3 regions of the Brenneria sp. L4-2C genome follow, and region 3 is predicted to be linked to each of the others. Evidence: predicted binding sites of a transcription regulator. Region 3 holds the regulator's gene; each other region holds the start of a gene.

Evidence for each region. Region 3 encodes ArgR, which controls arginine synthesis, uptake and breakdown. Its sites were predicted from a motif close to ANTGAATAAAAATACANT; they were not measured.
Region 1: a site for ArgR is predicted at 4,872-4,889, ahead of argA (amino-acid N-acetyltransferase). Genes of this name have one in related genera too.
Region 2: a site for ArgR is predicted at 8,944-8,961, ahead of argE (acetylornithine deacetylase). Genes of this name have one in related genera too.

The regions. Positions count from the first base shown of each region.
Region 1 is NZ_JBEIAC010000003.1:345,245-356,135, forward strand. It holds gene ABRZ26_RS07670 (molybdopterin guanine dinucleotide-containing S/N-oxide reductase) at 1-984, opposite strand, end outside; gene mltA (murein transglycosylase A) at 1,461-2,633, opposite strand; tRNA gene ABRZ26_RS07680 (tRNA-Met) at 2,986-3,062, shown strand; tRNA gene ABRZ26_RS07685 (tRNA-Met) at 3,116-3,192, shown strand; gene amiC (N-acetylmuramoyl-L-alanine amidase AmiC) at 3,443-4,684, opposite strand; gene argA (amino-acid N-acetyltransferase) at 4,922-6,247, shown strand; gene recD (exodeoxyribonuclease V subunit alpha) at 6,350-8,206, opposite strand; gene recB (exodeoxyribonuclease V subunit beta) at 8,199-10,891, opposite strand, start outside.
Region 2 is NZ_JBEIAC010000013.1:16,606-27,496, reverse strand. It holds gene ppc (phosphoenolpyruvate carboxylase) at 1-1,842, opposite strand, end outside; gene ABRZ26_RS17245 (glucan biosynthesis protein D) at 2,168-3,823, opposite strand; gene ABRZ26_RS17240 (PTS transporter subunit EIIC) at 4,074-5,444, opposite strand; gene ABRZ26_RS17235 (enolase C-terminal domain-like protein) at 5,767-6,966, shown strand; gene ABRZ26_RS17230 (GntR family transcriptional regulator) at 6,974-7,687, opposite strand; gene argE (acetylornithine deacetylase) at 7,746-8,897, opposite strand; partial or broken gene ABRZ26_RS17220 (N-acetyl-gamma-glutamyl-phosphate reductase) at 9,003-9,107, shown strand; gene argB (acetylglutamate kinase) at 9,160-9,933, shown strand; gene argH (argininosuccinate lyase) at 9,995-10,891, shown strand, end outside.
Region 3 is NZ_JBEIAC010000005.1:123,058-133,948, forward strand. It holds gene tsaD (tRNA (adenosine(37)-N6)-threonylcarbamoyltransferase complex transferase subunit TsaD) at 1-1,011, shown strand, start outside; gene argR (transcriptional regulator ArgR) at 1,076-1,546, opposite strand; gene mdh (malate dehydrogenase) at 2,021-2,959, shown strand; gene ABRZ26_RS10085 (helix-turn-helix domain-containing protein) at 3,016-3,279, opposite strand; gene ABRZ26_RS10090 (DNA-binding protein) at 3,467-3,853, shown strand; gene ABRZ26_RS10095 (DNA-binding protein) at 4,128-4,508, shown strand; gene ispB (octaprenyl diphosphate synthase) at 4,520-5,491, opposite strand; gene rplU (50S ribosomal protein L21) at 5,752-6,063, shown strand; gene rpmA (50S ribosomal protein L27) at 6,083-6,340, shown strand; gene cgtA (Obg family GTPase CgtA) at 6,705-7,877, shown strand; gene dacB (serine-type D-Ala-D-Ala carboxypeptidase) at 8,066-9,499, opposite strand; gene greA (transcription elongation factor GreA) at 9,772-10,248, shown strand; gene yhbY (ribosome assembly RNA-binding protein YhbY) at 10,376-10,669, opposite strand; gene rlmE (23S rRNA (uridine(2552)-2'-O)-methyltransferase RlmE) at 10,814-10,891, shown strand, end outside.

The sequences.
Region 1 (10,891 bases), on a different contig from region 3:
GTGCGCGCGCTGAACGGAGTAGGAGCAGGTGATAAAGCTGCGCACGCCGATCAACTGCTTCGCCAGTCGCTCAATGCGCTCGGCCGGGATGCCGGTGATAGCGCTGGCCCAGGCCGGCGTTTTCGCCGTGCCGTCGCTGCGGCCGCTAAGATAATCCGTCAGTTGTTCATAGCCGACGCAGTAGCGTTGCACAAAGTCCTTGTCATCCGCGCCCAGACGTTGAATTTCATATCCCAGCGCCAGCATCAGGGCGACATCGGTATTCGGACGGATAGGGATCCACTCCGCATTGACGAATGCCGGACAGTCGTCGCGCATCGGGCTGATATTAATTACCGGGATCCCCTTCGCCACCAGGGTTTCCAGCGCCGGTTTCAGCGTATGATGCCCGGCGCCGCCGGAAGCCACCTGCGCATTTTTCAGCGCCAGTCCGCCAAACGCGAGGAAAATATCGCAATGCTCGGCGACGCTGCGCCACTCCGTCACCTTGCCGGTCAGCGGATGGAAGGTGCCGATCACATACGGCAGAAAAAACTGCGCCGCGCCCCAGCTGTAGTTACCCTGCTGATCCACCGCGCCGCCGCCGGCAAAGTAGAAACGGCGCACCTGAGAACGCGCATGATGAAAACGCCCGGCGGAAGACCAGCCATAAGAACCGGCGAATAGCCCATCGGCGCCATAACGTTCGCGAACGCGGCGGTTCTCTTCCGCCACCAGATCCAGCGCGACATCCCAGTCGACCTCAATAAAATCCTCTTTGCCGCGCAGCGACCCATCGCTTTTTTCACGTTTTTGCAGCCACGAGCGGCGTACGGCGGGCCGCCGGATCCGGCGTTCCGAATAGACCAGCGGCACAATGGAATCAAGCATGGCGGAAGGGGCGGGATCGTCCGCAAATGGCTCGCAGCGAATCAATTTCCCATCTTCAACAACGGCGGTAAACGCTCCCCAGTGAGCCAGGTGTGGATAACGCTTAATCGACATGACGACCTCATGAATAATGAGCAGGATATATAATAGCCTGAACTATACCCAATCAGGGAAACAGTGAATAGTTTTATATAAACAGTCATAAATCAGCTAACAAAAGTTAATTATCGGCAATAAATTAATGACCGACGCAAATAACCATAATAAACATAATGAAATAGATAAAAGAATGCGCGTCGCGGCAACGCGGCTTACGTCAGTAAGCGCGCAAGGCCAGCGCGCCTGCGGTCTGAAGCCTTATACGGCGCGTAAATAGCATCTCCTGATATATTCGTTCGCCGGGCAAAAAAATATCCCTGCAAATAGCAGGTTATTTTTGATTTGATATAACATACAGGGTGATGAAAACGAGTCGGTTGCGCCGGACGAAATAACGGCGCGGCGGAAAGTCTATTTTCGCCAAGCGATAAAAAAAAGAAACGGCGCTGACCCGCAGAGCAATTTTCCCGCCGCGGGTCAGAAAAGATATGTTAATTCTGCGAATTGCCGACCAATAGCGATCCCGAACTATTGCTGCTGGTTAACGGGCCTGCCTGAGAAGCGCTGAACAAGGTTCCATTACTTTGGTTATTTTTCAAGACCCATACGCGGCCATAATGGTTATAGAAACCCGCCGCATGGCCGGCCTCATGACCGATGCCCTGATAAATATCGAAGTGCTGCCCTTTAATTGCGCCGCCGACATCCAACGCCACCATCAGACGCATTTCATACTTGCCGGTGAACTTCCCGTCATTATCCAATAAGGGAACCTCGGCCAGCAGCGCCGTTCCGGCCGGGATCAGCGAACGGTCGGAAGCTACGGACGCCTTGGCGACCAACGGCACCGCACTCGCCCCTTTCACCGGCGAGGTCATCATCGGTTTGAAAAATACAAAGGACGGATTTTGTTCCAGCAGTTCGCGAACCTCATATTCCGAGTGCTGTTCGGCCCATTGACGAATAGCCTGCATGGACATATCTTCACGCGCCACTTCGCCGCGGTCGATCAGCACTTTGCCGATACTGCGATAGGCGTGGCCATTTTTACCGGCATAACCGTAAAACGTCAGCGGGCGGCCATCGCCGAAATCAATATAGGCGCTGCCCTGTACTTCCATCATGAAGTTATCCACCAGCGAATTAGTCCAGGCGAGGACTAAATCATCGTTCAGCGCGCCGGCGTAAATGGATGCCCGATCCGGCAGCCGACGATTTTTCTTGCCACGGGCCGGCATGGCATACAGCGGGTAGCGAAATTCCCCCTGACGGGTATAGCGGGCTTGCAGAACCGGCGTATAGTAGCCGGTGAACTGCACGTTGCCGAAGTTGTCCACGCCTTCCATTTGCCAGGCGCTCAGGCCAAACTTGCCCAGCTCGCGGGTATCGGCGCCCGACAGCATCCAGTTCTGTATCGCCTGAAAGGTACTATTGTTGCTGGTATACAGATTGGGCGAGGCATTCCTGATTTCAGTAACCTGATCGGCAAAGTCTCTGGCATTGACGGGTTTGCCGGTTGCATTCGGCTCATTCACCAGTTCCAAAGGCTGATTGAGGTGTCCATCTTTATACTGCTGTCCACGATCGGTGGGTCTGGACTGACATCCGGCAAGAATGGCAATCACCACGCCGGTCAGCAAATATTTTCCCCAACATCCTCTCATCTTTTTTGCACTCTCTTTTGACATCGACGGATCCACCGCCGAACGATAACAAACACCTATAGAGAAAGAAACGACGTCCGATAAAAAAGGATAGCAGGAACGGGGACGTCAGGCGGTGAAAATGGCTAGCCTGGTTTATCGACGGGCTGAAGGCGCCGGCCGCATTTTTTAACGCCACCCAGCGGCGGCTCACGGGAAGGCAGGCAGTGGCGCCCGCCGGCAAAAAACCGGCCGGCATGTTTAAAAAACGCCCCATCCGGCGGTAAATTCAGCAACCACTCGGTTTATCTCATATTTTTTGCAAAAAGGGGTTGCATGGAAGCTCATGGAGAGTATAGTGCGCATCCACGGACGCGGGGTGGAGCAGCCTGGTAGCTCGTCGGGCTCATAACCCGAAGGTCGTCGGTTCAAATCCGGCCCCCGCAACCAATTGATGTGAATAGGCCATCAAAAAGAAGAAAGAAGTACGAGATCAAGACGGACGCGGGGTGGAGCAGCCCGGTAGCTCGTCGGGCTCATAACCCGAAGGTCGTCAGTTCAAATCTGGCCCCCGCAACCAATTGATTATCGAAAACTAAGCACCCTTAACGGGTGTTTTTTTTTGCCTGGCGATCGCCTCGCGGGCCGTCGCTGACGCGACGTCAAAAAACTCGCCCGGAAACCTGAGGTTGATGACAAAGCGCGTCGAGCGGTGAGCATGGATAGGTTTGTCAACAGTCTGAAACTTTTGCCTTTCTGACGCTTCCACTGGCGCATGCGTCATTTATACCGCATCGCGTTCGGCGACATCCCCCGTAGTCGATATCACGCTAGCGCCTTGTCTGACTGGCGAAATAGGCTTTGATCCCATCCAGAATCGATTGGGCTATCTGTTGTTGAAACTGGCTGGTGCGCAATTTGCGTTCTTCTTCCAGATTACTGATAAATGCCGTTTCCACCAGAACGGATGGAATATCCGGCGCTTTGAGCACGGCAAACCCAGCCTGGTCGACGCTATTTTTATGCAGCCGGTTCACCTTGCCCAGGCGGGTTAATATTTCCTTACCGAACTTCAGGCTATCATTGATGGTCAGGGTCTGAACCAGGTCAAACATGGTGTGGTCCAGATAACGATCGCCGCTCATGCTCACCCCGCCGATTAAGTCCGATTCGTTCTGCGTCTGCGCCAGAAATCTCGCGGCGGTGCTGGTCGCCCCTTTCTTAGACAGCGCAAATACCGACGACCCCCGCGCGGCGCGGTTGGTAAACGCATCCGCATGAATGGAGATAAACAGGTCGGCTCGCTGCTTACGCGCTTTGGCGACCCGCACGCGTAATGGAATAAACACGTCTTCATTGCGCGTCATATACGCTTTCATATTCGGTTCGCGCTCGATCAAGGTACGTAAACGACGGGCAATTTGCAGCACGATATCTTTTTCGCGGGTTTTATTTTTGCCGATGGCGCCGGGATCCTCGCCGCCGTGGCCGGGATCCAGCATAATGACCAGCGGGCGATCGCGCCCGGCCTTCCCTGCCTGCGGCGCCTCTGCCGGCAACGTCCGCTCCAGATCGCCCTTGTTGTAATCTTCCAACAGCGCCAGCAGCGGATCTTCTTCGTTGTCATAGCGCCCCGGCAGCGGGTAAAGATCCATCACCAGACGATGCCTGAACCCGGCGACCGGACTCAGCGTAAAAATTTTGGCATCAACGCCTTGTTTTAACTCCAGCACCAACCGCACGGTATTTTTATCAAACTGACCGATTCTGGCGTTCTTAACCAACGGATCGTTTTCGTGAAACTGGCTGGAAATCGTCTTCAGGACGCTATTAAGATGAATATTTTCAATATCCACCACAATCCGGTCCGGATTGCCGAGCGTGAACTGCTTATATTTAAGCGGCTGACTGGATTCCAGCGTTACCCGGGTATAGGAAGACGAAGGCCAAACGCGCACGGCAATCACCTGCGCGACAGCGGCCATGCCGACGCCGCTCACACTTAATAGCCAGGTTGCCGCGGCGCTTTGCAGCAGGCGCCGCCGAGTCAGATTGTGATTCGAATGAGACATGCAACTCCAGTCTGATTACAGTGCCAGGGCCAAATGCGGAAAGCATAAATAGTGAAATTGCCGAAAACTTTAACTAATCTCTACTCTGGTGTCATGCAAAAATAATTTTCCCGCATTGTCCCCGGTGTCTCGCAAATGACGACGACATGAAATTTGCGCATGACTTACCCCTTGCCTTTTATCTCACAAAGAATAAAAATACAAAAATTACGAATAAAAATTCAATTAGGAGTCGCAGTGAAGGAGCGTAGTACAGAACTGGTCGAGGGCTTTCGCCACACGGTTCCCTATATCAATACCCACCGTGGCAAAACCTTTGTCATCATGCTGGGTGGTGAAGCCATCGAACATGAAAACTTTACCAATATTATCAACGATATCGGACTACTACACAGCCTGGGAATCAAGCTGGTGGTGGTTTATGGCGCCCGTCCTCAGATCGACAGCAATCTGACAACGCACCACTACGAGCCGCTTTATCATAAAAATATCCGCATCACGGACAGTACGACGTTGGAACTGGTTAAACAGGCCGCCGGGATGTTGCAACTGGACATTACCGCCCGCCTGTCCATGAGCCTGAATAACACGCCGTTGCAAGGCGCGCACATTAACGTCGTCAGCGGAAACTTTATCATCGCTCAGCCGCTCGGCGTGGATGATGGCGTCGACTACTGCCACAGCGGGCGTATTCGCCGTATTGATGAAGATGCCCTGCACCGCCAGCTGGACAATGACGCGATTGTCCTGCTCGGACCGGTAGCGGTTTCCGTCACCGGGGAGAGTTTTAATCTGACTTCCGAGGAAGTCGCCACCCAGTTGGCGATCAAACTGAAAGCGGAAAAAATGATCGGCTTCTGCTCTTCGCAAGGCGTGACCAATGAAGAAGGCAAGATTGTTTCCGAGCTATTCCCGGATGAAGCGCAGCAGCGTATCGAAGCCCTGGAGAAGGAAGGCGATTACCAGTCCGGCACCGTCAGGTTCCTGCGCGGCGCGGTCAAGGCCTGCCGCAGCGGCGTACGTCGCAGCCATCTGATCAGCTATCAGGTCGATGGCGCCTTGCTGCAAGAGCTGTTCTCCCGCGACGGCATCGGCACGCAGATCGTGATGGAAAGCGCCGAACAGGTACGTCGGGCCACGATTAACGACATCGGCGGCATTCTGGAGCTGATTCGTCCGCTGGAACAACAAGGCATTCTGGTCAGACGTTCACGCGAACAGTTGGAAATGGAGATCGATAAGTTCACCGTCGTCGTACGCGATAACCTGACCATTGCCTGCGCCGCGCTCTACCCGTTCCCGGAAGAGAGCATCGGTGAAATGGCCTGCGTAGCGGTACACCCTGACTATCGCAGCTCTTCACGCGGCGATATGTTGCTACAGCGCATCGCCGCGCAAGCGCGTCTGCAAGGGCTGAAAAAGCTTTTTGTCCTCACCACTCACAGTATTCACTGGTTCCAGGAGCGCGGATTTTTGCTGGCTGAAGTAAAAATGCTGCCGAGAAAAAAACAGGAACTGTATAACTACCAGCGCCGTTCTAAAATTCTGGTGCTGGATCTCTGATGTCCATCACCCGGCCCCGTAACAGTCGTCATGCTGCTACGGGGTCGAGGTCGCACGCCATTCCCCTCGCGCACGCCATGTTTTTACGCCGGACTATCGCTTTTATTTTGGCGACGTCAGCGCCATGATGCGCTCTACCAGCCCGCTATGCCGCTGCGTCGGCGTTTTCACCGCCCGGCACAGAATTTTCGTATCCGCATACAGCGACAAACGCCGACGGGCGCGGGTGATGGCGGTATAAACCAGTTCCCGCGTTAATACCGGCAGATATTGGTTCGGCAATACCAGCGCGGTATGCTCGAATTCCGACCCTTGCGATTTATGAACCGTCATGGCGTAGGCGGTATCATGCGGAGGCAACCGGCTCGGCGCCACCGCCTTGGTTTTACCATCAGGCAGTTGGAAATAAACCCGCAGTTCTCCCTGTTCATTCATCATGGCAATGCCAATATCGCCGTTAAATAATCCCAGCAGCGCGTCATTACGCTCGATCATCACCGGCCGGCCGATATACCAGCGATTAAGCGGGTTACGGCTGCGCTGGATCAGGCCGGCTTTATGCAACGCCTGCTCAATGCGTTGGTTGAGTCCCGACACGCCGAACGGCCCTTCACGCAGCGCGCACAACTGGCGATAACGCTGGAAAGCCAGCAGAACCGCTTCCGGCGCGGCGTCGGCGGCAATCAGCCGTAAATAATGCCGGTAGCCGGCGACGCACTGCGCCATCATCTGCTGGTAATCCTCCGTCGCCGCCAGCGGGTCACAGGTGATATCCGTAAATGCGCCGTTCAATACCGCCAGCACCCGTCTATCGTCGCCATTATTCACCGCCAGCGCCAATTGCCCGATGCCGGAATGTTGGTCAAAACGGTAGCTCTTGCGCAGCAAACAAATGCTGTCGCCGACGGTGAGATTTTCATGCCCGTCATCGTCAAGTCGACAGCCCGTCAGCCGCTGTAGCTGTTGCGCTCTTGTCCGACTGTAGCCCGACTCGGCAAAGCGGCAGATATCCCCCAGCACCGCCCCCGCCTCTACCGAAGCCAACTGATCGCGATCGCCCAGAAAGATAACCTTAGCCTGCTCGGGCAGCGCGGCGATCAGGTTCGCCATCATCGGCAGGTCGACCATCGACGCCTCATCCACCACCAGTACGTCAAGGTGCAGCGGATTCCCCTGATGATGGCGCAAGCGCTGGCTGTCGGGTACCGCGCCCAGCAAGCGGTGCAGCGTGGTCGCCTCGTGGGGAAAACAGTCGCGATGCGCCTGGCTCAGCGCGAGGCGGCTTAACGCCGTCCCCAGCGACTCCGTCAAGCGCGCGGCCGCTTTCCCGGTCGGCGCGGCCAGTTGGATACGTAACGCCTTCCCCGCGTTAAGCTGAATCAACGCGGCCAGTAGTCTGGCGACCGTGGTGGTTTTCCCGGTTCCCGGCCCGCCGGAAATAATGGCGATACGCCGGGTCAGCGCGACGGCGGCGGCGATCTTCTGCCAGTCAATTTCGCCGTCGACCGGCGGAAACAGGTCATCGAGCACCGCGCGAATACGCTGCTCGTCGACCGGGCTTGCCTGATATTCACAGGCGATAAAGCGTGCCGTCCGCCCTTCGCTCTGCCAGCTGCGCTGCAAATAGAGGTTATGCTGCTGCAATATCAGCGGCGTCGGACTATCGCCGGCGCCGACCGCCGGGGAAGCCAGCAAACTCCGTCGCCAACCGGCGACGCCCAGGCTGCCGGCCGCCTCCCATACCAACTGCGCCAATTCGCGATCGCGGCCGTCGAACAACCGCGCAGGCTGTAAAGCTTCCAGCGGCAAACAAACATGCCCGGCGCCGGACTGCGCGCTTAAACAAGCCGCGGCCAGCAGCAATTGAGGATTGCCGTCCTCCGCCAACATTCTGGCGAACTGAATATCCAGCGGGCGCAAAAGCCGGCGCTGCAACGCCGTTTCGAGTAGCTCAATCATGGCTGGCATCCTGTATCGGCTCGCCGGCGAACAACCGATCCAATCCGGTGATAAAGGCCGCCGGCGGCCGGAAATAAAACACCCCGTTGCCGGGCGCGTTTTCATCCACGCCGCGTAGAAACAGATAAAATACGCCGCCGAAATGGCGTTCATATTCATAATCGGCAATGCGATGGCGCAAATAGCGGTGCAGCGCCAGACTATAAAGCTGATACTGCAAATCGTAACGATGCTCCGCCATGGCTTGCGTCATGGCGGATTGCGTGTAGGCGCCGGCATCGGCGCCCAGCCAGTTGGATTTGTAGTCCAGCAGGTAATAGCGCCCTGCCCGGCAGAATACCAGATCGATAAACCCTTTCAACATACCTTTGACCTGTTGAAATGATAACGGCGGACACTGGGCCGACAAAGGATCATAGCGTTTCGCCAGCCGATCGAGCTGAGCCGCCTGCATCGGCGCCTGGATCGGCAGATAAAACTGGAGTTCCGCCTGCTTATGTCGGGAGTCCAGCGCGGATAGGGTTATTCCATCCTCGTTAAGCGGCGTGGTCAGCACCGCATTCATCCACTGCCGCAGCGCCGGCAGCCAGATATCTTCCAGTCCTTGCGCGCGCAGCTGTTCGGCCAGCCAGCTTTCATCGACCGGCCGGGTGAAATCCAGCGTCTCGAACAGGCTATGTAAAAATGTGCCGGGAGTTGCGCCGCGCGGGAAAGTATGCGGCGTAAACTGCGTTTCCGGTGCTTCCTGACGCTCGCCCATCGCCTCGATATCCAGACGCGGTATCAGCTCCTGAACGGCGGAAGAGCCGTGTTGCTGCAACCCGGAATAGCTGGTCACCCGCCAGCCATCGCGCAGCGTTCGTTCGCTGCGGCGCGCCAGCAATTCGGCTTTATCCGGCTCATTGGGCCGCCAGGCAAGCGTATCGCCGGGCCGTACCGGCGTTAATACCACGCCATCGCCGGTCATCTCTTCCAGCTCGGCGATCAACGTCGCCGCATCCGCGGCCTCTCCGCGCTGGAGCAAATATCCCAGCGCGCTCTGATGCATATCGCTATTTGCCGCTTTCTTGCGCGAGCGCTGTAGCGGCGCCACGCCGACGCTACAGTGATAGATGGAACGGGTCAGCGCCACATACAGCAAACGCAGATCTTCCGCCAGACGCTCTTCCTCCGCCAGCGTTTGGCTCTCGTCGCTGTTATCCAGATCCAGTAAGGCCTGATAGGTGCTTCTGTCGTGATAAATGCCCTGCGTCTGCTCGCGGAAATTACTGATGAACGGCAGCCAAACCAGCGGATACTCCAACCCTTTGGATTTATGGATAGTGACGATCTGTACCAAATGGCGGTCGCTTTCCAGACGAAGCTGCTGATTATCCGCCTGCGGGTTTGGCTGCGTGATCTGTTGCGACAGCCAGCGCACCAGCGCGTGCTCGCTATCCAGCGCCGAGGACGCGTCCTGCAATAATTCGCCGATATGCAGAATATCCGTCAAACGGCGCTCGCCGTCGGCGCTGGCCAGCAGATTCTCCGCCAGTTGGCGGCGGCTCATCAACGCGCGCAACATCGGGAGCACCCCGCGCTGTTGCCAAAGCGTCCGGTAGCCGACGAACTCATCAACCAGCGCATCCCATACGGCTTCGCTGCGGCTTAACGCATCCAGCGCCGGCGCATCCAATCCCATCAGGGCGGTCGCCATGGCGCTGCGCAACGTTCTTTCCTGCTCCGGCGTCAGCACCGCCTGTAGCAGCCACAGGATGTCGCGGGCCTCCGGCGTGGTGAAAACGCTGTCGCGGTTGGAAAGATAAACCGACGGGATCGACAAACTGCCGAGCGCGTCGCGGATCAGCGCGGCTTCATGACGGCTGCGCACCAGAATGCTCATATCCGACGCCTGCACCAGACGCCGCGTCTTTCCATCTTCCAGCCAGGCCTCGCCGCGCTGACTGGCCGCCAGCCAGTCCCTGATTTGCGCGGCGCATTGCCGGGCCATGAGTTGCTGATAGTCGCCCACGCCGATAGCGTCGTCGCCCGTCAGCCAGAGTTGCAGCGCGGGCTGGGCTTCCCCCGCGATCTTAAAAGCCAGATCGCGTTTCGGCTCCGCCGGGGAAACGGCAAGAAAAGGAATATCCTTAAAGATAAACGGGCTCTCAAGACGCTGAAATAAACGGTTAACCCCATGCACCATCTGGTGTGATGAGCGCCAGTTGGTATCCAGCGTATAATGGGCGCTCACCTCGGCGCGCGCGCGCATATAGGTGAAAATATCGGCGCCGCGAAATGCGTAGATCGCCTGCTTCGGATCGCCGATCAGCAGCAGACCGCATTGCGGCTGCCCAACGTATAGCGTGCGGAAAATCCGGTACTGCTGAGGATCGGTATCCTGAAACTCGTCGATCATCGCCACCGGATAACGTTCCCGAATGGCGCCGGCCAATAGTTCTCCCCCCGGCTGCCGCAACGCTTCATCCAACCGGCTCAGCAAATCATCAAACCCCATCTCCGCCCGCTGGCGCTTTTCCTCGCGCACCGAACGGCGAATTTCGCTCAGCGCCCGCACAATCACCAGATCGCGCAGGGAAAGAGAGGCGTTGAGCAACCTATCGGTCGCCGCAAACACCGGGTGTAGCGGCGCCTCCCCCTTTTTGGTTTTTTCGATCAGCGTCTGCTGGCTAAATCTTTCCAGCT
Region 2 (10,891 bases), on a different contig from region 3:
GCCCTGCTCGGTCACGCGCAGACCGCCCTTCAGACTGCCCGGCGGTTGAGACAGCAGAGCGGCGTGGGCCGGCGCGCCGCCGCGGCCGATCGAACCGCCGCGACCGTGGAACAGCGTCAGCGCGATGCCGGCTTTTTCGCAGGTTTTAATCAGGGCGTCCTGCGCGCGGTACTGCGCCCAGGAAGCGGCCATCACGCCGGCGTCTTTCGCCGAGTCGGAATAGCCGATCATCACCATCTGTTTGCCCTGAATGACGCCGCGATACCAGTCGATGTTCAGCAACTGGGTCATCACGTCGTCGGCATTGTTCAGGTCTTCCAGCGTTTCAAACAGCGGCGCGACCGGCAACGCAAAGGGACAGCCCGCTTCTTTCAGCAGCAAATGCACCGCCAGCACGTCGGAAGGCGTACGCGCCATGGAAATGACGTAGGCGGCGATCGAACCGGCGGGCGCTTTGGCAATGACCTTACAGGTGTCGATCACCTCTTTGGTCTCGGCGCTGGGTTCCCACTGGCGCGGCAACAGCGGGCGTTTGGAGCTTAATTCACGGATCAGGAAGGCCTGTTTGTCGGGCTCGGACCAGCTTTCGTAGTCGCCTAAGCCCAGGTAACGGGTGATTTCCGCCAGCGCTTCGCTGTGATTGGTGCTTTCCTGACGAACGTCGATGCGCACCAGCGGTACGCCGAAACATCGTACGCGGCGCAGCGTGTCCAGTAGTTGACCGTCGGCGATGATGCCCATGCCGCAGGCATGCAGCGACTGGTAACACGCGAACAGCGGATCCCACAATTGTTCATTGCTGACCAGCAGGTCTTTCGGCGGTAACAGCTCGCCGCCTTTGAGACGCGCATCCAGATAAGCCAGCGTGCTATTCAACTGGGCGCGTAATGATTTCATGATGGCGCGATACGGCTCCTGCACGTCGTCGCCGCCGGCCAGCTTACGCAGCTCCGGGGTACAGGCCGACATCGACAATTCCGATACCAGGAACTGAATATCCTGCAAGAACAGGTCGGCCGCTTTCCAGCGGCTGAGTAATAATACCCGGCGAGTGACTTCGGCGGTTACGTTGGGGTTGCCGTCGCGGTCGCCCCCCATCCACGAGGTAAAGCGCACCGGCACGGCTTCGACGGGCAGACGATAGCCGAAAGATTTTTCCAGCAGTTCATCCAGTTCGCGCAAGAAGGCGGGGACGCCTTCCCACAGGCTATTTTCAACCACGGCGAAGCCCCATTTGGCCTCTTCGAGCGGGGTAGGGCGGATCTTGCGGATTTCGTCGGTATGCCAGGATTGCGCAATCAACTGGCGCAAACGACGCATAATCCGGTCGCGTTCATAATCGGCCAGATCGTCATGATCGAGCTGTTTAAGACAGGTATTGACTTCAACCAGTTTATGGATCAGGGTTCGACGGGTAATTTCGGTCGGATGTGCGGTCAATACCAGCTCGATGGAGAGCGATTCGACGGCGTTGCGGATGTCTTTTTCCGTAAGATTTTTATTTTCCTTTAAGCGCTCGAACGCTTTGGCGAGCAGTTCCGGGTTGCTGGCGGCTTCGCCGTGCGGGGAAATGGTGTGATATTGCTCAGCGGTATTGGTTAAGTTAAGAAATTGGCTAAATGCGCGCGCTACCGGCAATAGCTCGTCATTGGACAAATTTTGTAGTGTGTTCAGCAGTTCCTGTCGATGCTTTTCACTGCCTGCTCGGGAGGACTTTGATAATTTACGAATCCTTTCCACTTTATCAAGAATGTTCTCACCCAGCGCTTCCTTGATAGTATCGCCAAGTAGCTTACCTAGCATGCTGACGTTACTTCGCATTGCTGAATATTGCTCTTTCATATTTACCCTAACCCATCTCTAATTTTTTGTAAGTTTGTTTCACCAGAAAAACGTACAACGCTCCTTTCATCTAGCCACGATGAGGTAGATTCGTCAATTGACGATTCTTTGTTCGCGTCAATCTTTATACCGTCTCTCTTTTTACCTGCTTTGATGTAGATCTGGCAATTTGTGAAATTTAATTACAGATGCCCTGACATTAGGTGAGCTTATTAGGGAGGCAACGCGGGGCATGAATGCCCCGGACAGTGAATGACGGCCTGTCTGATGAGTCGCTAGATCAATTTCTGCTGATTTCGCCGGGCGGCGAATCCGGCCGAAATCACTACTGCATTTCCCGATCGTCGATATAACGGCGTTGGTCCGCGGCGGGAGGGAAATACTGATAAAGCCAGGTTTCGCTCAGCGTCTCGCCCTGCGAACGCAGGAACAGCCGCATATCGACGGGGTCGTTCTTCTCGCTGGTCGGATACCAGTCGAACAGAATACGGTAGCCGTCAAAAGGCTCGACGTAGAGGATTTCGATATTTTTCGCCTGTCCGTCGGACAGGGTAATCACCGGTTCTATCCCTCTGGGGGCCGCGGATTTCAGATCGCCGCCGACGAAATCCACCGCAAAACGCCGCGCCCACTGGGCGGGATAGTGTTCGCCCGGCGCCCACCCTTCCGGAAAGCCGCCCATTCCCGTGCGCGTGGCATGCACCCTGGCGAGAGGCGTGCGTTGCGGCGCGTCGGCGCTCCAGTAAAGTTTATAGCGATAGTTGTATTCGCCGCCGGCTTTTATCGGGGTTTCGGGCTGCCAAAAACAGACGATATTGTCCAGCGTCTCGCCGGTGGTCGGGATCTCCATCAGCGTGACGGCGCCTTTGCCCCACCGGCCGACGGGTTCCACCCACAGGCTCGGTCGCTTGTGGTACCAGCCGATGACATCCTGGTAATTATCGAAATCGCGATCGGTTTGCAACAGCCCGAATCCTTTGGGGTTATTGTCCTGGTAGGCGTTGAAGCGCAGTTTTTGCGGATTGTTCAACGGCCGGCAAATCCATTCTCCCGCGCCCGTCCACATGGCCAGCCGGTCGGAGTCGTGAATCTGGGGATGGATGGTGTCGCACATGCGGCGCTCGTGGTTGCCGCAACTGAACATGCTGGTCATGGGCGCGATGCCCAATTGCTGAATATCCTGACGGGCATGCAGCTGTTTTTCAATATCCATCACCACGCGCTCCGCTTCGCAGTCGATGACGAAACGGTAGGCGCCCGTGGCGCTGGGGCCGTCCAAAAGCGCGTACACGGTGAACGAGGTCGCTCCCGCTGCTGGCTGTTCGAACCAGAAGGCGACGAAGTCGGGGAACTCCTCGGGCTGGGAGGTATAGGTATTGATGGCGATCCCGCGCGCCGACAGGCCGTACTGATAGGTGGCGTCCACGGCGCGGAAATAGCTGGCGCCGAGGAAAGAGACGATGTCCCGCTGGGTCAATTCCGGCGCTTTAAATACCCTGAAGCCGGCGAAGCCGAGATCGTCTTTTCCTTCGAGCTGCGAGACGTCGACGCCGGCGCCGGTATAGTCGAACAGTTCCGGGCGGAAATGAATTTCACGCGCCGTGTTGTTGGCGGAATCGATGGAGAACATACGTACCGGACGGGTAAATCCCATGCCGACGTGAAAATATTGCACGTCCAGCCGGCGATTTTCCAGCGCGTTCCAGAGCGAATGTCCGGCGTCGTAGCGGATATCGTTGTAGGCCTGCGGCGTCAGCCTGGCCAGCGTGGGCGGAAGCGCCGCCGACTGGCCGTTATAGGGTTGACTGGCGCGATCCGCCGCCATTTTCTTGAGCAGGGAAAAACTGAAAGGCGTCGCATTGCCGTCCGCGATTTGCTCTCCCGCGGCCTGGGCCGCGCGGGGAAAGACCGTGGCCAGCGCTGGAATGCCACAACCGGCGGCCAGCGCCATGGAGGCTTTGAGAAATAATCTTCGATTCATAGCAGCATTAATTTCCTTAATTTGCAGAAACCCCTTTGCGATGGCGAAACTTGCTGGAATAACCAACCGGCAGCAGTGTAACAAGGGCGCTAAGCGTGGACGATGCCGATATGCGCGAATGAAAAACATATTCATCTATTGCTATAAAAACAGCAAAAACTCTTATTATCCTTAACTTTTTTTACTTATCTTCACAATAGACGCAGGTATTGGGGCGGGAAGACGGGGCACGAATGCCCCGGAAAGTGAATTATGGCCTGGCGGTCTGTCTGACGACCAACGCATAGGTCAGCGTGAAGGACAGCGTCAGCGCGATGATGACGCCGGAAACGGCGAAGATGAAATACGGGCCGATGTAAGCCGGCAGGCTGAAAATGCTGGATAAAATGTAGCCGAATAGCCGTACGCCGAAGAACGCGATAAATGCGGAGGCGATCGAGCTTGCCGCGGTCGCGGCGATAAAGGACTTCTTATATTTGGTCAGCACGCCGAATAACGCTGGCTCGGTAATGCCGAGCAGCGCCGACACGCCGGCGGAGAGAACGATGGATTTATCCTGCCGGCTTTTGGCATGGAAATAAATGGCGAACGTCGCGCCGGCGATAGCCATGTTCGCCATAAACATCATCGGCATCAGCATATCGAATCCCTGATCGCTGAAGTTCTGTAGCGCGATCGGCGTCATGGCATGATGCATACCCGTCAGAATCGCCACCGGGCGGATTGCTCCGACGACAAAACCGGCAAAAATGGATGATATATCAAACAGGCTCTGGATAAACAGCGCCAGTAATTTGCCGAGATAGATCCCCAGCGGCCCGATCAGCGTCAACGAGACCAGCGCGGTAATGAACAGCGTCAAGGTTGGCGTAAACACCGTTTTCAACACCGACGGCATAATTTTGTCTACCCAGCGATGGATGTAACTCAGCGCCAGCACGGAGAAAATCACCGGGATAACGCTGGCCGAATAGTTAAAGACGGAAACCGGAATAACCCCAAGGAAGTAGAAGGCGCTTACCGCGTCCGGACTATGGCCGGCCAGCGCTTTGGCGGCTTCCATCAGCGAGGGGTACATCAGGCAGGCCGCAATGGCCGCCGCCAGATATTCATTGGTTTTAAAGATTTTGGCGGCGGAGACGGCCAGGAAAAAGGGCAGGAAATAGAACACGCCGCTGGCGATCAGATCGATCACGATCACCGTATCGGACTGGGCGGAGATCGCTTTGAGCGCGATCAGCCCGGCCAGCAGTCCTTTGATCATCCCTGCGCCGGCGATGGCGGGTACGATGGGGCCGAATACGCCGGAGACGGTATCCATAAACAGGGATATCAGACCTTTTTTGTTCTTTTGCGTCTCGGCGTCGGTCGTCGATGGCGATAGCATCGCCACTAAAGCCTGGTAATAAGTTTCCACCTGCGGGCCAATAATAATTTGAAACTGGTCGCTTTGATTTTGCGCGCCTAATATTCCCGGCAACGCCTTAATTTCTTCCGCGTTAACTTTATTATCATCAATCAGATCAAAACGAAGGCGAGTCATACAGTGCCAGACTTTATTGATATTTTTATTTCCGCCGACTAGGTTAATGATCGACTGAATTACTTCATTTTTCCCCATAAATAAATCCCTCGCTTGGCCTTCATGTATTTTAGACCGAATTATTTACTGGGATAGTAGGTTTCTCCTTAAGTAAAAACAAACCAATAAATCATGAGCTACATCACAACATCAGTTTAAAACTGAGTTATTTTTTATAAAATCGATAATTGGTATGGTTTTTTGGGTAATTAAATCATTTTTTCAAACCAAAATAATTCTTTTGCATTAAGTCGTTTACAAGGCGAAAAAAAGGCAGTAGAAAGCAAAAAAGAAACGGTTTTTGATATTGCCTATCCGCCTGTTTTTTCTATTCAGGCCGGAAACGCTGGAGGATACTTTTGTGTTGCCGACAATAATTACCAATATTGAATGTTTGGTCACCCGGCCCGACCGACATAATCTGGTTACCGTGATCGTCAGTACGGATAAAGGCATAACGGGTTATGGCTGTGCGACCTTCCAGCAGCGTCCGCTGGCGGTAAAAGCCATGGTTGATGAATATCTCAAGCCGTTACTGGTCGGGCGGGACGCCAATAATATCGAAGATCTGTGGCATATGATGAGGGTTAACGCCTACTGGCGAAACGGCCCCGTCATCAATAATGCGGTGGCCGGCGTGGACATGGCGCTCTGGGATATCAAGGGCAAGCTGGCCGATATGCCGCTCTATCAGCTATTCGGCGGTAAATCCCGCGATGCCGTCGTCGCATACAGTCATGCGGCGAGCGATACGCTGGCCGGGTTGTTTCTGGACGTGGAGCGGCTCTATGCCCGCGGCTACCGTCATATTCGCTGCCAGTTGGGTTTTTATGGCGGCAACGCCGCCTTACAGCATGGTACGCGGCAGCCGACGGACGGCGCTTATTACGATCAGGATCAATACATCACCGACACCCTCGCCATGTTTCATGCGCTGAGAGAAAAATATGAAGACCGCTTTCATATTCTGCATGACGTGCATGAGCGACTTTTCCCCCATCAGGCGGTGCGATTTGCGAAAGAAGTTGAAGCCTATCATCCTTATTTTATTGAGGATATCCTGCCGCCCGATCAGAACGCCTGGCTGGCGCAGATTCGCAGCCAGAGCGCGGTGCCGCTGGCGACCGGGGAGTTGTTCAATAATCCGGCCGAATGGCAGGATCTGGTGATCAACCGGCGAATTGATTTCATTCGTTGCCACGTCTCGCAGATCGGCGGCATCACGCCGGCATTGAAACTGGGGGCGTTTTGCCAGAATTTCGGCGTGCGGCTGGCGTGGCACTGTCCGCCGGACATGACGCCGATCGGCGCCGCCGTGAATGTTCATCTGAATATTCATCTGCATAACGCCGCGATCCAGGAGTTTGTCGATTATCCCGCCAATACCCTCAGGGTTTTCCCGGAGGCCGTCGAGCCGGAGAATGGCTATTTATATCCTATTGAAAAACCAGGGATCGGCGTAGGTATCAATCTGGAAGAGGCCCGCCGGTTTCCGGTCGTCTATCGCCCGCATGAGTGGACGCAGAGCCGGTTGCCGGACGGCGCCATTCACACGCCGTAGGCGGCGATCACGGGGACTGGCGGAACGTCAGGTTATCCTGATTGAAGGGAATGACATAGGCGCAGGAATAGTTGATATCAATAATGTCGCTGGACTCATAGACCCGGCCGCCTTGCAGGATCCCCCGGTTGATAATATGCATGGCGGCAATGCCCTTTTTACAGTCCAGCAGTTCAGCCTGCGCTTTATTCACGGTGACGGCCTGATAATGCGTCAGTGAATGGGAAATGGCGTAGCCTTTGCTGAGCACATACTGCTGGATGGAGCTCTCAATAATCTTTTGATTGATATCAGGGAAATCAGCCGCCGGCATGGTCGATATCTCAATCTGCACCTTGCGCTTATCCACATAGCGCAGGCGACGGAATTCCCAGATAAAGGAATCCCGGGGGAGGGCGAATATCTGCTGCTCTTCCCGATTCGGGCAGCGTTTATGCAGACTGAGCAAACGGAATGAAATCTGGTTGAATTTCTTTTCGGTAATGGAGTTATAGACCAGCGGATTGCCGCGCACGCCCTGATTAATGAAGTTCCCCGCGCCCTGTACCATAGAAATCGCGCCAATGCTGGCGAGCTTTTCCAATGCGTTGCGGATCGTGAAGCGCGACACGCCGTATTCTTCGGCCAACTGGCGTTCCGGCGGCAGCTTTTCCGGCAGCGGGTCGCTGTGCTGATAGATTTTGCTTAACAGATCCTGGGCGATAAAATCTTTTTTCTTCATTGGTTCTCTCAAACGGCCTTATCCGCTTTGCGGATGGATAAGGCCGCAAGTCGCAGGGTTACGGGTGGCAGAAATGCTTGATCATCTGCGAAATTAATTCTCTCGTCGGTTTGATAAAAGCGGTATCGAGGAATTCGTCCGGCTGATGCGCCTGATCGATCGATCCCGGCCCCAGCACCAGCGTCGGGCAGAGCTCTTGAATAAAAGGCGCTTCGGTACAGTAATTGACGACTTCGGTTTGCGTACCCAGCAACTTTTCCACCACCGAGACTAAATGATGGTCCGCCGGGCATTCATAACCGGGGATCGGCGGGTGCAGCTCGCTGATGGTCAGCCGTCCCGGCCAGCGCTGACTGACCGGCGCCAGCGCGTCCGACAGCAGGCCGTTCAGATCGTTGAGCGTGATGCCCGGCAGCGGACGGATATCCATATGCAGCTCACAGCAGGCGCAGATACGGTTCGACGCATCGCCGCCGTGAATATGGCCCAGATTCATGGTCGGATAGGGGATGGCGAACGCGGCGTTGTGATAGCGTTCCTGCAAGGTTTTGCGCAACACCAGCAGATGGGAGATCGCGTCGTGCATCAGTTCGATGGCGTTAACGCCGCGCGACGGATCGCTGGAGTGTCCGGACTGGCCCTGAATGCGTATCGCGCTGGACATATGGCCTTTGTGGGCGCGTACCGGTTGCAGCGAGGTCGGCTCGCCGATAATGGCGCAGTCCGGCCTGAGCTGTGTGGATTCGGCAAAATATTTGGCGCCGGCCATGGTGGTTTCTTCATCCGCGGTGGCGAGAACATACAGCGGTTTGGTCAGTTTCGTCGCATCGAGGTCGCGCAACGTATCAAGAATAAACGCGAAGAATCCTTTCATATCGGCCGTACCCAGACCGTACAGCTTATTATCGTGTTCGGTCAGCGTGAAAGGGTCGCGCGTCCAGCGTCCGTCATCGAAGGGTACGGTATCGGTATGCCCCGCCAGCAATAGGCCACCTTTTCCTTCCCCTATTCTGGCCAGCATATTAAATTTATGTCGGGTGCCGGGTACTGGCTGAACTTCAACATGAAAGCCCAAATCAGTAAACCAGCCGGCCAGCAGATTGATTAACGCCTGATTACTTTGATCGAGTTCACTGTCGGTCGCGCTGATGGACGGCGTTGCGATCAACGCCCGGTATAGCTCAATAAACGGGGGTAATTTCATCTTCACAGTTGACAGCCTCTGGTTAGGATAGTATCAATATTCATGCATTTTTTTTGAATAAAAATACAATAATGCTGAACAAAAGGAAACCTTGAGGTATCCTTGGTAAGGAACATAACCGCTTTAGCCGTTTCAGCGCAAAGTGTAGATGCAGGAAAATTGCTTGCCGCTTTGCCGTCGCTGAAGGGCATCACCGATTTGCCGGTTAAACCGTTAACCCAGTCTTTATTTTGATGACTATTTACCATTCTGAGGCGCGAAGAAAACAATGAATCCGTTAATTATCAAGCTAGGCGGCGTTTTACTGGATAGCGAAGAAGCGCTGGAACGCCTCTTCACCGCACTGGTTGCCTATCGTCAGCAACATCAGCGCCCGCTTGTGATTGTACATGGCGGCGGATGCCTGGTTGACGATCTGATGAAAAAACTGTCGCTGCCGGTCGTGAAGAAAAATGGCCTGCGCGTCACCCCCGCCGACCAGATCGACGTTATTACCGGCGCGTTGGCGGGTTCGGCGAATAAAACGCTGCTGTCGTGGGCGAAAAAGCACGCTATTAACGCGGTCGGTCTGTGTCTGGCGGATGGCGGCAGCACCCAGGTGACGCAACTGGACGAGGAACTGGGTTTTGTCGGCAAAGCCGCGGCCGGTTCGCCCGCGTTGCTGAATACGCTGCTGTCCGCGGGCTACCTGCCGGTCATCAGCTCTATCGGGATGACCGATCAGGGCGAGCTGATGAACGTCAACGCCGATCAGGCCGCCACCGCGCTGGCGCAGACGCTGGGGGCGGACCTGATTCTGCTTTCCGACGTGAGCGGCATTCTGGACGGCAAAGGTCAGCGCATTGAGGAAATGACGGCGCAAAAAGCGGAGCAACTGATCGCGCAGGGTATCATTACCGACGGCATGATTGTTAAGGTTAACGCGGCGCTGGATGCCGCGCGCGCGCTGGGTCGTCCGGTGGATATCGCCAGTTGGCGCCATGCCGATCAACTGCCTGCGCTGTTCAACGGCGTGGCTATCGGTACGCGTATTTTAGCGTAAGCAATTTTGAGGTATGGCATGATGCCATACCGATGTTTATTTGATTTTGGGAGTAATGGTTATGGCTTTGTGGGGCGGTCGGTTCAGTCAGGCGGCAGATCAGCGTTTTAAACAGTTCAATGACTCACTGCGGTTCGACTACCGTCTGGCAGAGCAGGACATTATTGGTTCCATTGGCTGGTCGAAAGCGCTGGTTACCGTCAATGTGCTGAGCGAGCAAGAACAGCAGCATCTGGAGCAGGCGCTGAACGCGCTGTTGGCCGAGGTTCAGGCCGATCCTGAAGTGATTTTGCAAAGCGATGCGGAAGATATTCACAGCTGGGTTGAACAGCAGCTGATTGAAAAAGTCGGCGATCTGGGCAAAAAGCTGCATACCGGACGTAGCCGCAACGATCAGGTCGCCACCGACCTTAAACTATGGTGCAAAGCGCAGGTGACCGAACTGCAACAGGCGGTGCGTCAATTGCGTCAGGCGCTGGTCGCCACGGCACAAGCGAATCAGGACGCCGTGATGCCGGGCTACACGCACCTGCAACGCGCCCAGCCGGTGACGTTCGCCCACTGGTGTCTGGCTTATCACGAAATGCTGGCGCGCGATGAAAGCCGGCTGGCCGATACGCTGACGCGCCTGGACGTAAGTCCGCTGGGCTGCGGCGCATTGGCCGGTACGGCTTATCCTATCGATCGCGAGCAACTGGCCGGCTGGTTAGGTTTCGCTTCCGCCACGCGCAACAGTCTGGATACGGTGTCCGACCGCGATCACGTGCTGGAATTGCTGTCTGACGCCGCTATCGGCATGGTGCATTTATCCCGCTTCGCCGAAGACCTGATTTTCTTCAACAGCGGCGAATCGGCGTTTGTCGAGCTTTCCGATCGGGTGACGTCGGGGTCGTCGTTAATGCCGCAGAAAAAGAATCCGGATGCGCTGGAATTGATCCGCGGTAAATGCGGACGGGTT
Region 3 (10,891 bases):
TTGGGTATCGAAACATCCTGTGATGAAACCGGAATTGCCATTTATGACACTCAGGCCGGTTTGGTCGCTAATCAGTTATACAGCCAGATAAAACTCCATGCCGATTATGGCGGTGTCGTTCCTGAGCTGGCTTCCCGCGATCACGTGCGTAAAACCGTGCCGTTGATTCAGGCGGCGCTGCGCGAAGCCGATTTAAACGCCGGCGATATTGACGGCGTCGCCTATACCTCCGGTCCCGGTCTGGTGGGGGCGCTATTGGTCGGCGCCACCGTCGGGCGAGCATTGGCGTTTGCCTGGAATGTTCCGGCTGTTGCGGTGCATCACATGGAGGGGCATCTGCTGGCGCCGATGCTGGAAGAGCATCCTCCCGCATTCCCTTTCGTCGCGTTGCTGGTTTCCGGCGGCCATACGCAGTTGATCAGTGTAACCGGTATCGGCGAGTATCGGTTGCTTGGCGAGTCCATTGATGATGCCGCGGGGGAGGCGTTTGATAAAACGGCCAAACTACTGGGGCTGGATTACCCAGGCGGGCCGATGCTGTCGAAAATGGCTCAGGGCGGCGACGCCGCGCGCTTTACCTTTCCGCGTCCTATGACCGATCGCCCGGGACTGGATTTCAGTTTTTCCGGTCTGAAAACGTTCGCCGCCAATACGATCCGCAATAATGGCGATGACGAACAAACCCGGGCGGATATTGCGCGCGCTTTTGAGGATGCCGTCGTGGATACGCTGGCGATTAAATGTCGTCGCGCGCTGGACGAAACCGGTTTTGACAGGCTGGTTATGGCGGGAGGGGTCAGCGCTAATCGTACGTTGCGCCAGCGTCTGGGCGAGATGATGACGAAACGTGGAGGGAGCGTATTCTATGCCCGGCCTGAGTTTTGTACCGACAATGGCGCGATGATTGCCTATGCGGGCGCCATTCGCCTGCAACAAGGGGTGACCGAGGATCTCGGCGTGAGGGTGAGACCGCGTTGGCCACTGGCTGAGTTACCCGCCATCGGAGAGTAATCAGCCGAAATGCGGGGCGACCGCCGAGATGCGACGTCGGAACGGTACTGGCTGGCCGTTGCCGTTAAAGCTCTTGTTCAAACAGCACCAAAATGGCTTCATAGAGCTGTTTGACGCTGAATCCTCTGGCGGGTGTGGTGAAGATGGTGTCGTCGCCGGCGATGGTGCCCAGAATGCCTTCCGACTTGCCCAGAGAGTCAAGCAAGCGGGCGATAAGCTGAGCTGCGCCTGGGCTGGTATGGATAACCACGACGGCGTCATTAAAATCGACGTCCAGCACCAGATTTTTGAGCGGACTGGTGGTGGTGGGGACGCCGAGTTCCGCCGGCAGGCAGTAAACCATTTCCATTTTGGCGTTGCGCGTCCGCACGGCGCCAAATTTGGTCAGCATGCGCGAGACTTTGGACTGATTGATGTTTTCAAATCCATCGTCTTGCAAAGCTTGAACAATTTCGCTTTGAGAGCTGAATTTTTCTTCTTTCAGCAGCGCTTTGAACGCTCTGACCAAATCTTCTTGTTTTGTCGAATTACGCATTCTGCACCGATTTAATGGTTTATTGGCTTTATTATGATTATGCAGATGAGTGAATTTTTATGCAACCAATATGCGTATATCATCGTCGGCTGTGGTTTCCGGCCGGATTCAAAAGCGCTGCTGAAAGTGGTAAGGCAAGCCGCTAAGTCTGAAAAATGCGTTACAAGTCACATAAAGGTGAATTAAATGTTATCAAAATGATGTTGTTCATATAATGATAATGCATACACAGCGGCGCTTTGGTTTACTGTCCATAACCGAGCGTGACGTTATTAACCTGAAGCCTACTAACTTTACTTACCTTTCTAATTAATAGCCGCTTATGGTTTATTATTATAGACATAGGGTATTCCCGGTCTTTAAGTCATATCCACTGGCGGTAAGCGAATACGCTTTATTTTTTTCTCTTGTGTTAATTCTTTGATTAAACGAATTCGCGGCATTCTTGTACTTTACGATAATAAGGAGTTTAGGATGAAAGTAGCAGTTCTTGGAGCAGCCGGCGGTATTGGTCAGGCCCTTGCTCTCCTCCTCAAAACCCAGCTTCCTTCTGGTTCAGAATTATCTCTTTACGATATCGCGCCGGTAACGCCGGGCGTTGCGGTCGATTTGAGCCATATTCCCACCGCAGTAAAAACCAAAGGTTACTGTGGCCCTGATGCAACGCCTGCGCTGGTAGGCGCGGATATCGTGCTGATATCCGCCGGCGTAGCCCGTAAACCGGGTATGGACCGTTCTGATTTGTTTAATGTTAATGCGGGGATCGTCCGTAATTTGGTTGAGCAAATTGCCAGCATCTGTCCAAAGGCTTGTATCGGTATTATCACCAATCCCGTCAATACGACAGTCGCTATTGCGGCCGAAGTGCTTAAGAAAGCCGGCGTTTACGATAAAAACAAACTGTTCGGCGTGACCACGCTGGACATTATCCGCTCCAATACCTTTGTTGCCGAACTTAAAGGCAAGCAGCCGGAAGAGATCAACGTACCGGTTATCGGTGGACACTCCGGCGTGACTATCCTGCCATTGTTGTCACAGGTTCCGGGCGTCAGCTTCAGCGATCGGGAAGTCGCCGATTTGACGAAACGCATCCAGAATGCGGGGACTGAAGTAGTGGAAGCGAAGGCCGGCGGCGGATCGGCAACCTTATCGATGGGCCAGGCGGCCGCGCAGTTCGGCCTGTCATTAACGCGCGCGTTGCAGGGTGACGACGGCGTGGTTGAATGCGCCTATGTCGAGAGTGATGGTCAATACGCCCGATTCTTTGCGCAACCGGTGCTGTTGGGTAAAAATGGCATTGTCGAACGTAAAGACATCGGTAAGTTGAGCGAGTTTGAACAAGAAGCGCTCAAAAATATGTTGGAAACGTTGAATCAGGACATCGAGTTAGGCGAGGCTTTCATTAAAGGCTAATCAACGTCCCTGTTTCCGTTACCACACAGCCGGAGATTGATCTCCGGCTTTTCTTTTTACTGGGGCCGGATCAGCTTTTTTCTATCAATAAGCTGGTTGGTTTCCGGATCATAATACCGGCTAGGCCAGATCTCGGCTGGATGGATATTCAGCGCATCGGCGATCAGCCATTCCCCTTTAGGCCAGGGACGCGAAAGGGCATTCGCCAGGGTTGACGAGCTTAATCCGGCCGCGCGGGATACCGCTGCCAGCGTTGTGCCTTTTTTGCGCAGAGCTGCGATGATATCAGCGGGATGCCAGTCATGTTTCCTTAGAGTCATAATCCTTCCCTTATTGCTATAAGACGACTGTGTATTAGTGGTATAAATAACGTGTGTTAGTTATATGCCAAGCTAATATGATATGAATATTTGGAAATAATATAGCATCAATTTTCTAAAAATTTCTCAATTATTATTCCTAATAAATTCGTTTTTGTTAGGAATGGCACTATCAGGATGAAAGGCTATGAAAAAAGAGTGGTTTGCTACCAATGAACTGGTCGGCGTTGGCGGGCTTCCCAAATCAAGACAGGGATTAAACAAGCGCGCCCGTGAAGATGGATGGGAAAGGCGACGTCGTCGAGGCGTCCAGGGACGAGGCGTGGAATACTCGATTCATAGCCTTCCCGACGTGGTAAAACAATCGTTATCACTGGAAGATGACTCCCCGTCATATGCGGAAATACCGCCCGGCACACTGGCCGTTTGGGTGCGGATATATGAGCAACTATCTGAAATGGAAAGAGATAAACTTATCGCCCATATTCTGCGGGTCGGCGTATCGACTACGCTGAATCAACTGGGTATAACCTCCTCTGGTGAGCAGGTCGATCCGACGGCGATCGCCGAGTAAAACGTATTACGCCATCAGCCCTGTACGGGAAGATGGCTTCAACGCTTGTTTGCCCATTACTGTCCTTTCTTTTCGCGCCGCATCTCGCCCATCTATTTTCTCTTCACTTTGATATCTATAGATATATTTGCGGAATATTGATTTTTTTTCCTATCCTTTAGTGGTATTAATAACGCGTAGATGTTAAATGTTTAGGTAACGGTAGTCCACTATAGGGAAACAGTTTGATGAAAGTCGATGTTGCCCTCTCAGAGTAAGCAAGGGAGTGAAACGTATGAGTAAAGAATGGTTTGCCACCCAGGAATTGATCGGTCTCGACGGGTTGCCTAAATCACCGCAAGGATTAAACAAACGCGCCCGCGATGACGGCTGGGAACGACGCAGACGAAAGGGCGTTCAAGGACGCGGCGTCGAATATTCGATTCACAGCTTACCCGATGAAGCAAGAGAACAGCTCATGATAAGAGAAGGGGTTCCTGAATATCTGGTGAAAAAAGAGCCAGTCTTACTGGCTTCCTGGATACACATTTTCCATCAACTCTCGGAAAACGAACAATCACGGCTGATAAACTTCATCCTGCGCGAAGGCACCGTTGCGATGTTGTCTCGTTTGGATAATCCCGCGGATGACGGACGCCGTAACGGTTCATCGTGAAGCGCGCGTCGCTAGAAATCACGCTGTACCGCAATATGCGCGAGACCTTCAAGCGCTTTGCGGAATGGGGTGTCCTGTAAGGGCTGTAGCGCGGCAATCGCTTTATCCGCCTCTTCTTCCGCGCGTTTACGCGTGTAGTCGAGCGAACCGCATTGCTGCATGGCGACAAGAACGGGGTCAAGCAGGTGACGTCCGTTGCCTTCTTCTATTGCCTGACGAATCATGGCGCTCTGCTTGGCATTACCGTGATGCATCGCGTGTAGCAAAGGCAGCGTGGGTTTGCCTTCATTAAGATCATCGCCGGTATTTTTACCCAGCGTTTTACCGTCCGCGCTGTAATCCAGCAAATCGTCGATAAGCTGAAAAGCCGTTCCCAGATAACGACCGTAGTCCTGCAATGCTTTTTCCTGTTCAGGCGTCGCGCCCGCCAAAATCGCCGATGATTGGGCGGCGGCCTCGAACAGGCGAGCGGTTTTGCTGTAAATCACGCGCATGTAGCTTTCTTCGGTAATGTCGGGATCGTTACAGTTCATCAACTGCAAGACTTCCCCTTCAGCAATCACATTCACGGCTTCGGACATCAGCGCCAGCACGCGCAGCGATTCCAGACTGGTCATCATCTGGAATGCGCGGGTATAGATAAAATCGCCGACCAGTACGCTGGCCGCATTACCGAAAGCGGCATTGGCGGTGGCTTTGCCGCGCCGCATATCCGACTCATCGACGACGTCATCGTGCAACAAGGTGGCGGTATGAATAAATTCAATCAATGCCGCCACGGTGACGTGTTTGTGTCCTTCATAAGCCAGCGCTCGTGCCGCAAGCACCGCGATCATCGGTCTGATGCGCTTGCCGCCGCCGCTGATGATATAATGGCCGAGCTGATTAATGAGAACGACATCAGAGTCCAGTTGTTCAATAATTACCTTATTAACGGCCGTCATATCCCGGGCGGTTAACGATGTGATTTGTTCTAGATTCATGGTTTGTGCCAGCTGATTTCTTCAACATCGCCGTAAGATTGCTGTCTCATATCGGCATATGATGGAATTTGTTGAGTTGATTGTACTGGAAAAATGAGAGAGATAAACGGCAGTTAATACGTTGTATTCTTTTTCTGCACATCCTTCGATTCTGCACTTGTCATCCTCGGGTTTTTTGCGTAGAATTCGCGCCCTATTGTGAATATTTATAGCGCACTCTGGATAATCATACGTTGAGTGCGCGGAAAGCGGAGTTTTATATGTACGCGGTTTTCCAAAGTGGTGGTAAACAACACCGAGTAAGCGAAGGTCAAACCGTTCGCTTGGAAAAGCTGGACATCGCAACTGGTGAAGCTATTGAGTTTGATCAGGTTCTGATGATTGCCAATGGTGAAGAGATCAAAATCGGCGTTCCTTTCGTCGATGGCGGTAAAATTAAAGCTGAAGTTGTTGCTCACGGTCGTGGCGAGAAAGTTAAGATTGTTAAGTTTCGTCGTCGTAAACACTACCGTAAGCAAGCAGGCCACCGTCAGTGGTTCACTGACGTGAAAATCACCGGCATCAGCGCTTAAGATTTAGGAGAGCGGATAAATGGCACACAAGAAAGCTGGCGGTTCGACTCGTAACGGTCGTGACTCAGAAAGCAAACGTCTGGGCGTAAAACGTTTCGGCGGCGAAGCAGTATTGGCGGGCAGCATCATCGTTCGTCAGCGCGGAACCAAATTCCATGCTGGCAGCAACGTAGGTTGCGGGAAAGACCATACTCTGTTCGCTTTGTCTGACGGTAAAGTTCAGTTCGAAGTTAAAGGTCCTAAAAACCGTAAATATATCAGCATCGTTGCTGAATAATTTCTCGCGTTAGGCCTTACAGATTTAAGCCCTGCAATTCGTTGCGGGGCTTTTTATATTCTGAACGCCCGGTAAGCAGATAGCCTGAGCGGAATATGAAAACAAAACGATGGTCGCCCGCAGTGATGATGGGTAGTGCTGTTTTGATATTCCATTTATACTGTTTATTTTTAGTACAGATGAAAATATTGAGGGAAGCGGGTACAATCCGCCCCTTTGCCGGAAATAGGTTCTGGTGCGTCGGTTTTTAATGGTTGATGGCTGTGAGGCTGTATACCTTAAAATCAAAAAGTTACGCCAAAAAGAACCAATAAATAGCCTAAAACAAGTAGATGTTCTCTATTGGTTTTTGCGGAGAGAGTCAATGAAGTTTGTAGATGAAGCCACAATTCTGGTTGTGGCGGGCGATGGCGGTAATGGCTGCGTTAGCTTCCGTCGTGAAAAATATATTCCCAATGGCGGTCCTGACGGCGGCGACGGCGGCGACGGCGGCGACGTTTATTTGCTGGCCGATGAAAACCTGAACACGCTGATTGACTACCGTTTTGAAAAATCCTTCCGGGCTGAACGCGGACAAAATGGTCAGAGCCGCGACTGTACGGGAAAACGGGGTAAAGACATTACGATCAAAGTGCCTGTCGGCACCCGTGTTCTGGATAAAGGAACCGGCGAAGTGCTGGGGGATATGACTCGTCACCAGCAGAAGCTGATGGTCGCCAAAGGCGGCTGGCACGGGCTGGGGAACTCACGGTTCAAGTCTTCAGTCAATCGGGCTCCTCGGCAGAAAACCGACGGTACGCCGGGCGAAGAACGCGAATTGATGCTGGAACTGCTGCTGCTGGCCGATGTCGGTATGCTGGGGCTGCCTAATGCCGGTAAATCTACCTTTATCCGCGCTGTTTCAGCGGCGAAGCCGAAAGTAGCGGACTATCCTTTTACCACGTTGGTGCCAAGCCTCGGGGTTGTCCGCATGGACAGCGAACAAAGCTTTGTCGTCGCCGACATTCCGGGATTGATTGAGGGCGCTTCTGACGGCGCAGGTTTGGGGATTCGTTTCCTTAAACATCTGGAACGTTGCCGGGTATTGCTGCATCTTATTGATTTAGCGCCAATTGACGAGTCCGATCCGATAGAAAACGCCAAAGTGATCGTCAATGAATTACAGCAATACAGTGCGACGTTATCGGAAAAACCGCGCTGGCTGGTATTCAACAAGGTTGATTTGCTCGACAAAGCCGAAGCGGAAAAACGCGCCAAAGACATTGCGGCGGCATTGGGTTGGGAAGAGAAATACTACCTGATTTCAGCGGCGAATCGCGAAGGGGTGAATGCGCTGTGCTGGGATGTGATGAACTTCCTGAAAGTACAACCCAAAGCGATGGCGATCGAAGAAAGCGCGCCGGAGAAAGTCGAGTTCATGTGGGATGACTATCACCGTGAGCAACTGGCGACGGCGGAAAATGAAGCCGAGGAAGAGTGGGATGATGATTGGGACGACGAAGATGAAGAGGGCGTCGAAACCATCTATCAGCATTGATAATGCGCCGTCAGCCGGCTGATGGCGCCATTCATCGCAGATCTTCTTACGTTCAAACCGTCGTCATCGGCCATCCCCGCCGTTGTCGGCGGGAAACAGATGCCAGCATCGATCCGGCGTTGTTCGCCGCCGATAACGGCGATGTATCGCTCATCTTAAAGACAGCGCGGCATCCCGCGCTGTATCAGTTAGTTATTCTGATAGATATCTTTGTATAAACGACTTTCAAACCGCACCAGCGGAATTCGTCGTGCGCGTTGATCTTCCGGCGGCACCGCATAACCGGAAAGGAACTGGACAAAGGCCATCCTCTGGCCGCTGGCCGTAGTGATAAACCCAGCCAGATTGTACACGCCCTGTAAGGCGCCGGTTTTCGCCGAGACCTTGCCGTCTACGCCCGCTTCATGTAATCCGCCGCGATAGCGCAGGGTGCCGTCATAGCCGGCAAGCGGCAGCATTTCAATGTAATTCAATTCATTATCGTGCTGAGCGATATACTGCAACGCCTGCATCATGGTGGCCGGCGATATCAGGTTATGACGCGACAGACCTGAGCCGTCAACCACAATGCTGTTGCCTAAATCGACGCCGGCTTTCTGACGCAGAATTTGACGAACCGCATCGGCGCCCGCGCGCCATGTGCCGGGAACCTTGAATCGTTCGTGACCGATGGTGCGAAAAACGGTGTCGGCAATCATGTTGTCGGACTTTTTCAGCATGATGGTCAGCAGGTCATGTAACGGCGCGGATTGGGTTTGCGCCAGTATGCTGCCCGCCGGACCTGGCTGAGTCTGACGGCGCAAGCTGCCTTTTATTCTGATCTCCGCCTGTAACAGTTCGTCTTTGACGATGGCCCCGGCGTAGCTGGCGCCATCCTGAATGGCGAAAGCCAGCGGAAGCGGGTCTTGTCGCTGCGTCAGACAGCCTGTGAGCGTAAACCGGTTCAGTTCGCCGGGAATCACATCCAATTCACAGTATTGCGCATCAGGGGAGCCCTTAGCCAGCGTACGCACCTCGCTGAACATTTGCACGGGGTAGTAAGACGCCACGCGGATAAATGCGTTGTCGCCGGCCTGAGGCGCGCTGTAGAGCGAAACGGAGAAGCAGTTGCGATCGACGATGGCGGCAGACGGCGGCGCGCTGAAACATTGCGTCATATCGTTCCAGGGCCAACCGGGGGCTTTATCATGGCTGGCGAAGACGGAGGTATCGATCATGACATCCCCCTCGATTTCCCGAATGCCGCGTTTTTTCAATTCCTGCACCATATTGCGTATTTGCTGGCGTTTTAGCGTCGGGTCGCCGCTGAAACGCACGATCAGATTGCCGCGTAATTGACCATTGGCGACCGGGCCATGACTTTCCATCGTGGTGACAAAACGATAATCTGATCCTAACTGTAGCAACGCAGCCAGCGCGGTCAGCACTTTTTGCGTGCTGGCGGGCAGCGCCATCTGCTGGCTGTGAAAGGCTAGCGTAGGGCTGGACGCGCCGATTTTTTGCACAATCAGCGCCAGATTGGCGCCGTCAGGCAAATACTGAATATGATCTTCAACAGGCGCTGCATTCGCATGCAGAACAAAAACGCAGGCAAGTCCGGGAATGATCGATGAAAAACGCATAATCTCAGCTAACAACGGGGTAACATGCGGTCATACTACGGCGCAACAAGGTCTAAAGTAAACGATGATCCCTATGGAACTCTGGGTTAAAATACGTATCAAAATGCAAAACCGCTTCCGGCCTGGAAAATTTGTTCCGGGACTGGTTACTTTTGTTTAATTGCCAGAAAACATTGGCATGTAGCAGATATTCCGTCGTATTTGATTGTTAACGCGTCAGGATGGATGACGATGATTTGAGGCGTACGGATTTTCTAGAGGTATAGACAATTATGAAACAATTTCCGATGACGTTGCGTGGTGCCGAAAAATTGCGCGAAGAGCTGGATTTTTTAAAGAGTGTTCGCCGACCTGAAATTATTGCCGCGATTGCCGAAGCTCGCGAGCATGGCGACCTGAAAGAAAACGCGGAATACCACGCCGCGCGTGAGCAACAGGGCTTTTGTGAAGGGCGTATCCGGGATATCGAAGCCAAACTATCCAATGCGCAGGTTATCGACGTGACGAAAATGACGGCCACAGGGCGCGTCATTTTCGGCGCCACCGTCAAGGTTGTTAATCTGGATACTGAAGAAGAGCAAACGTATCGCATCGTTGGCGATGACGAGGCTGATTTTAAGCAGAATCTGATTTCCGTTAACTCGCCGATCGCTCGCGGGCTTATCGGCAAAGTACAGGATGACATTGTGGTGATTCGGACGCCGGGCGGCGACGTGGAGTACGAAATCGTCAGTGTTGAATACCTGTAATTTCGTTGCCTTGATGATAAAAACGACAAAGTTTGTAAAGAAAAGAAAAAGGCCGCTTGCGGCCTTTTCTCTCACAGAGAGGCATGGCACCTTTCCGTTAAAACAGAGTATCCTGAAATAAAAAATGTTATCGTGGTAACACTATTTTACGTTCTTTCGACGGACGATAGAGTACCAGCGTATGACCGATAACCTGAACGTTGCTGGCCCCGGTTTCGCGAATAATGGCTTCAATAATCAAAGCTTTGGTTTCGCGCTCTTCAGCAGCGACTTTAACTTTGATCAGTTCGTGATGTTCTAATGCTTGTTCGATCTCAGCCAGAACACCTTCGGTGAGGCCGTTATTGCCCAGCATGACAACCGGTTTTAACGGGTGCGCCAGACCTTTCAGGTGTTGTTTTTGTTTATTACTTAGATTCATTGTCTTTTTTGCTTAGGTTGGGATTGAAAACGGCTCATTCTACCGCCATCTCATGATTATAACCAAATTGGTTGTGCAGATCGGGTCCGGGAGACGTTTCTACTTACCAATACGATTAGCGCCTTATTGAGAGTTGGAAAATAGATGGCCACGAAAAAGCGTTCTGCAAGTTCCAGTCGCTGGTTGCAGGAACACTTTAGCGACAAATATGTGCAACAGGCG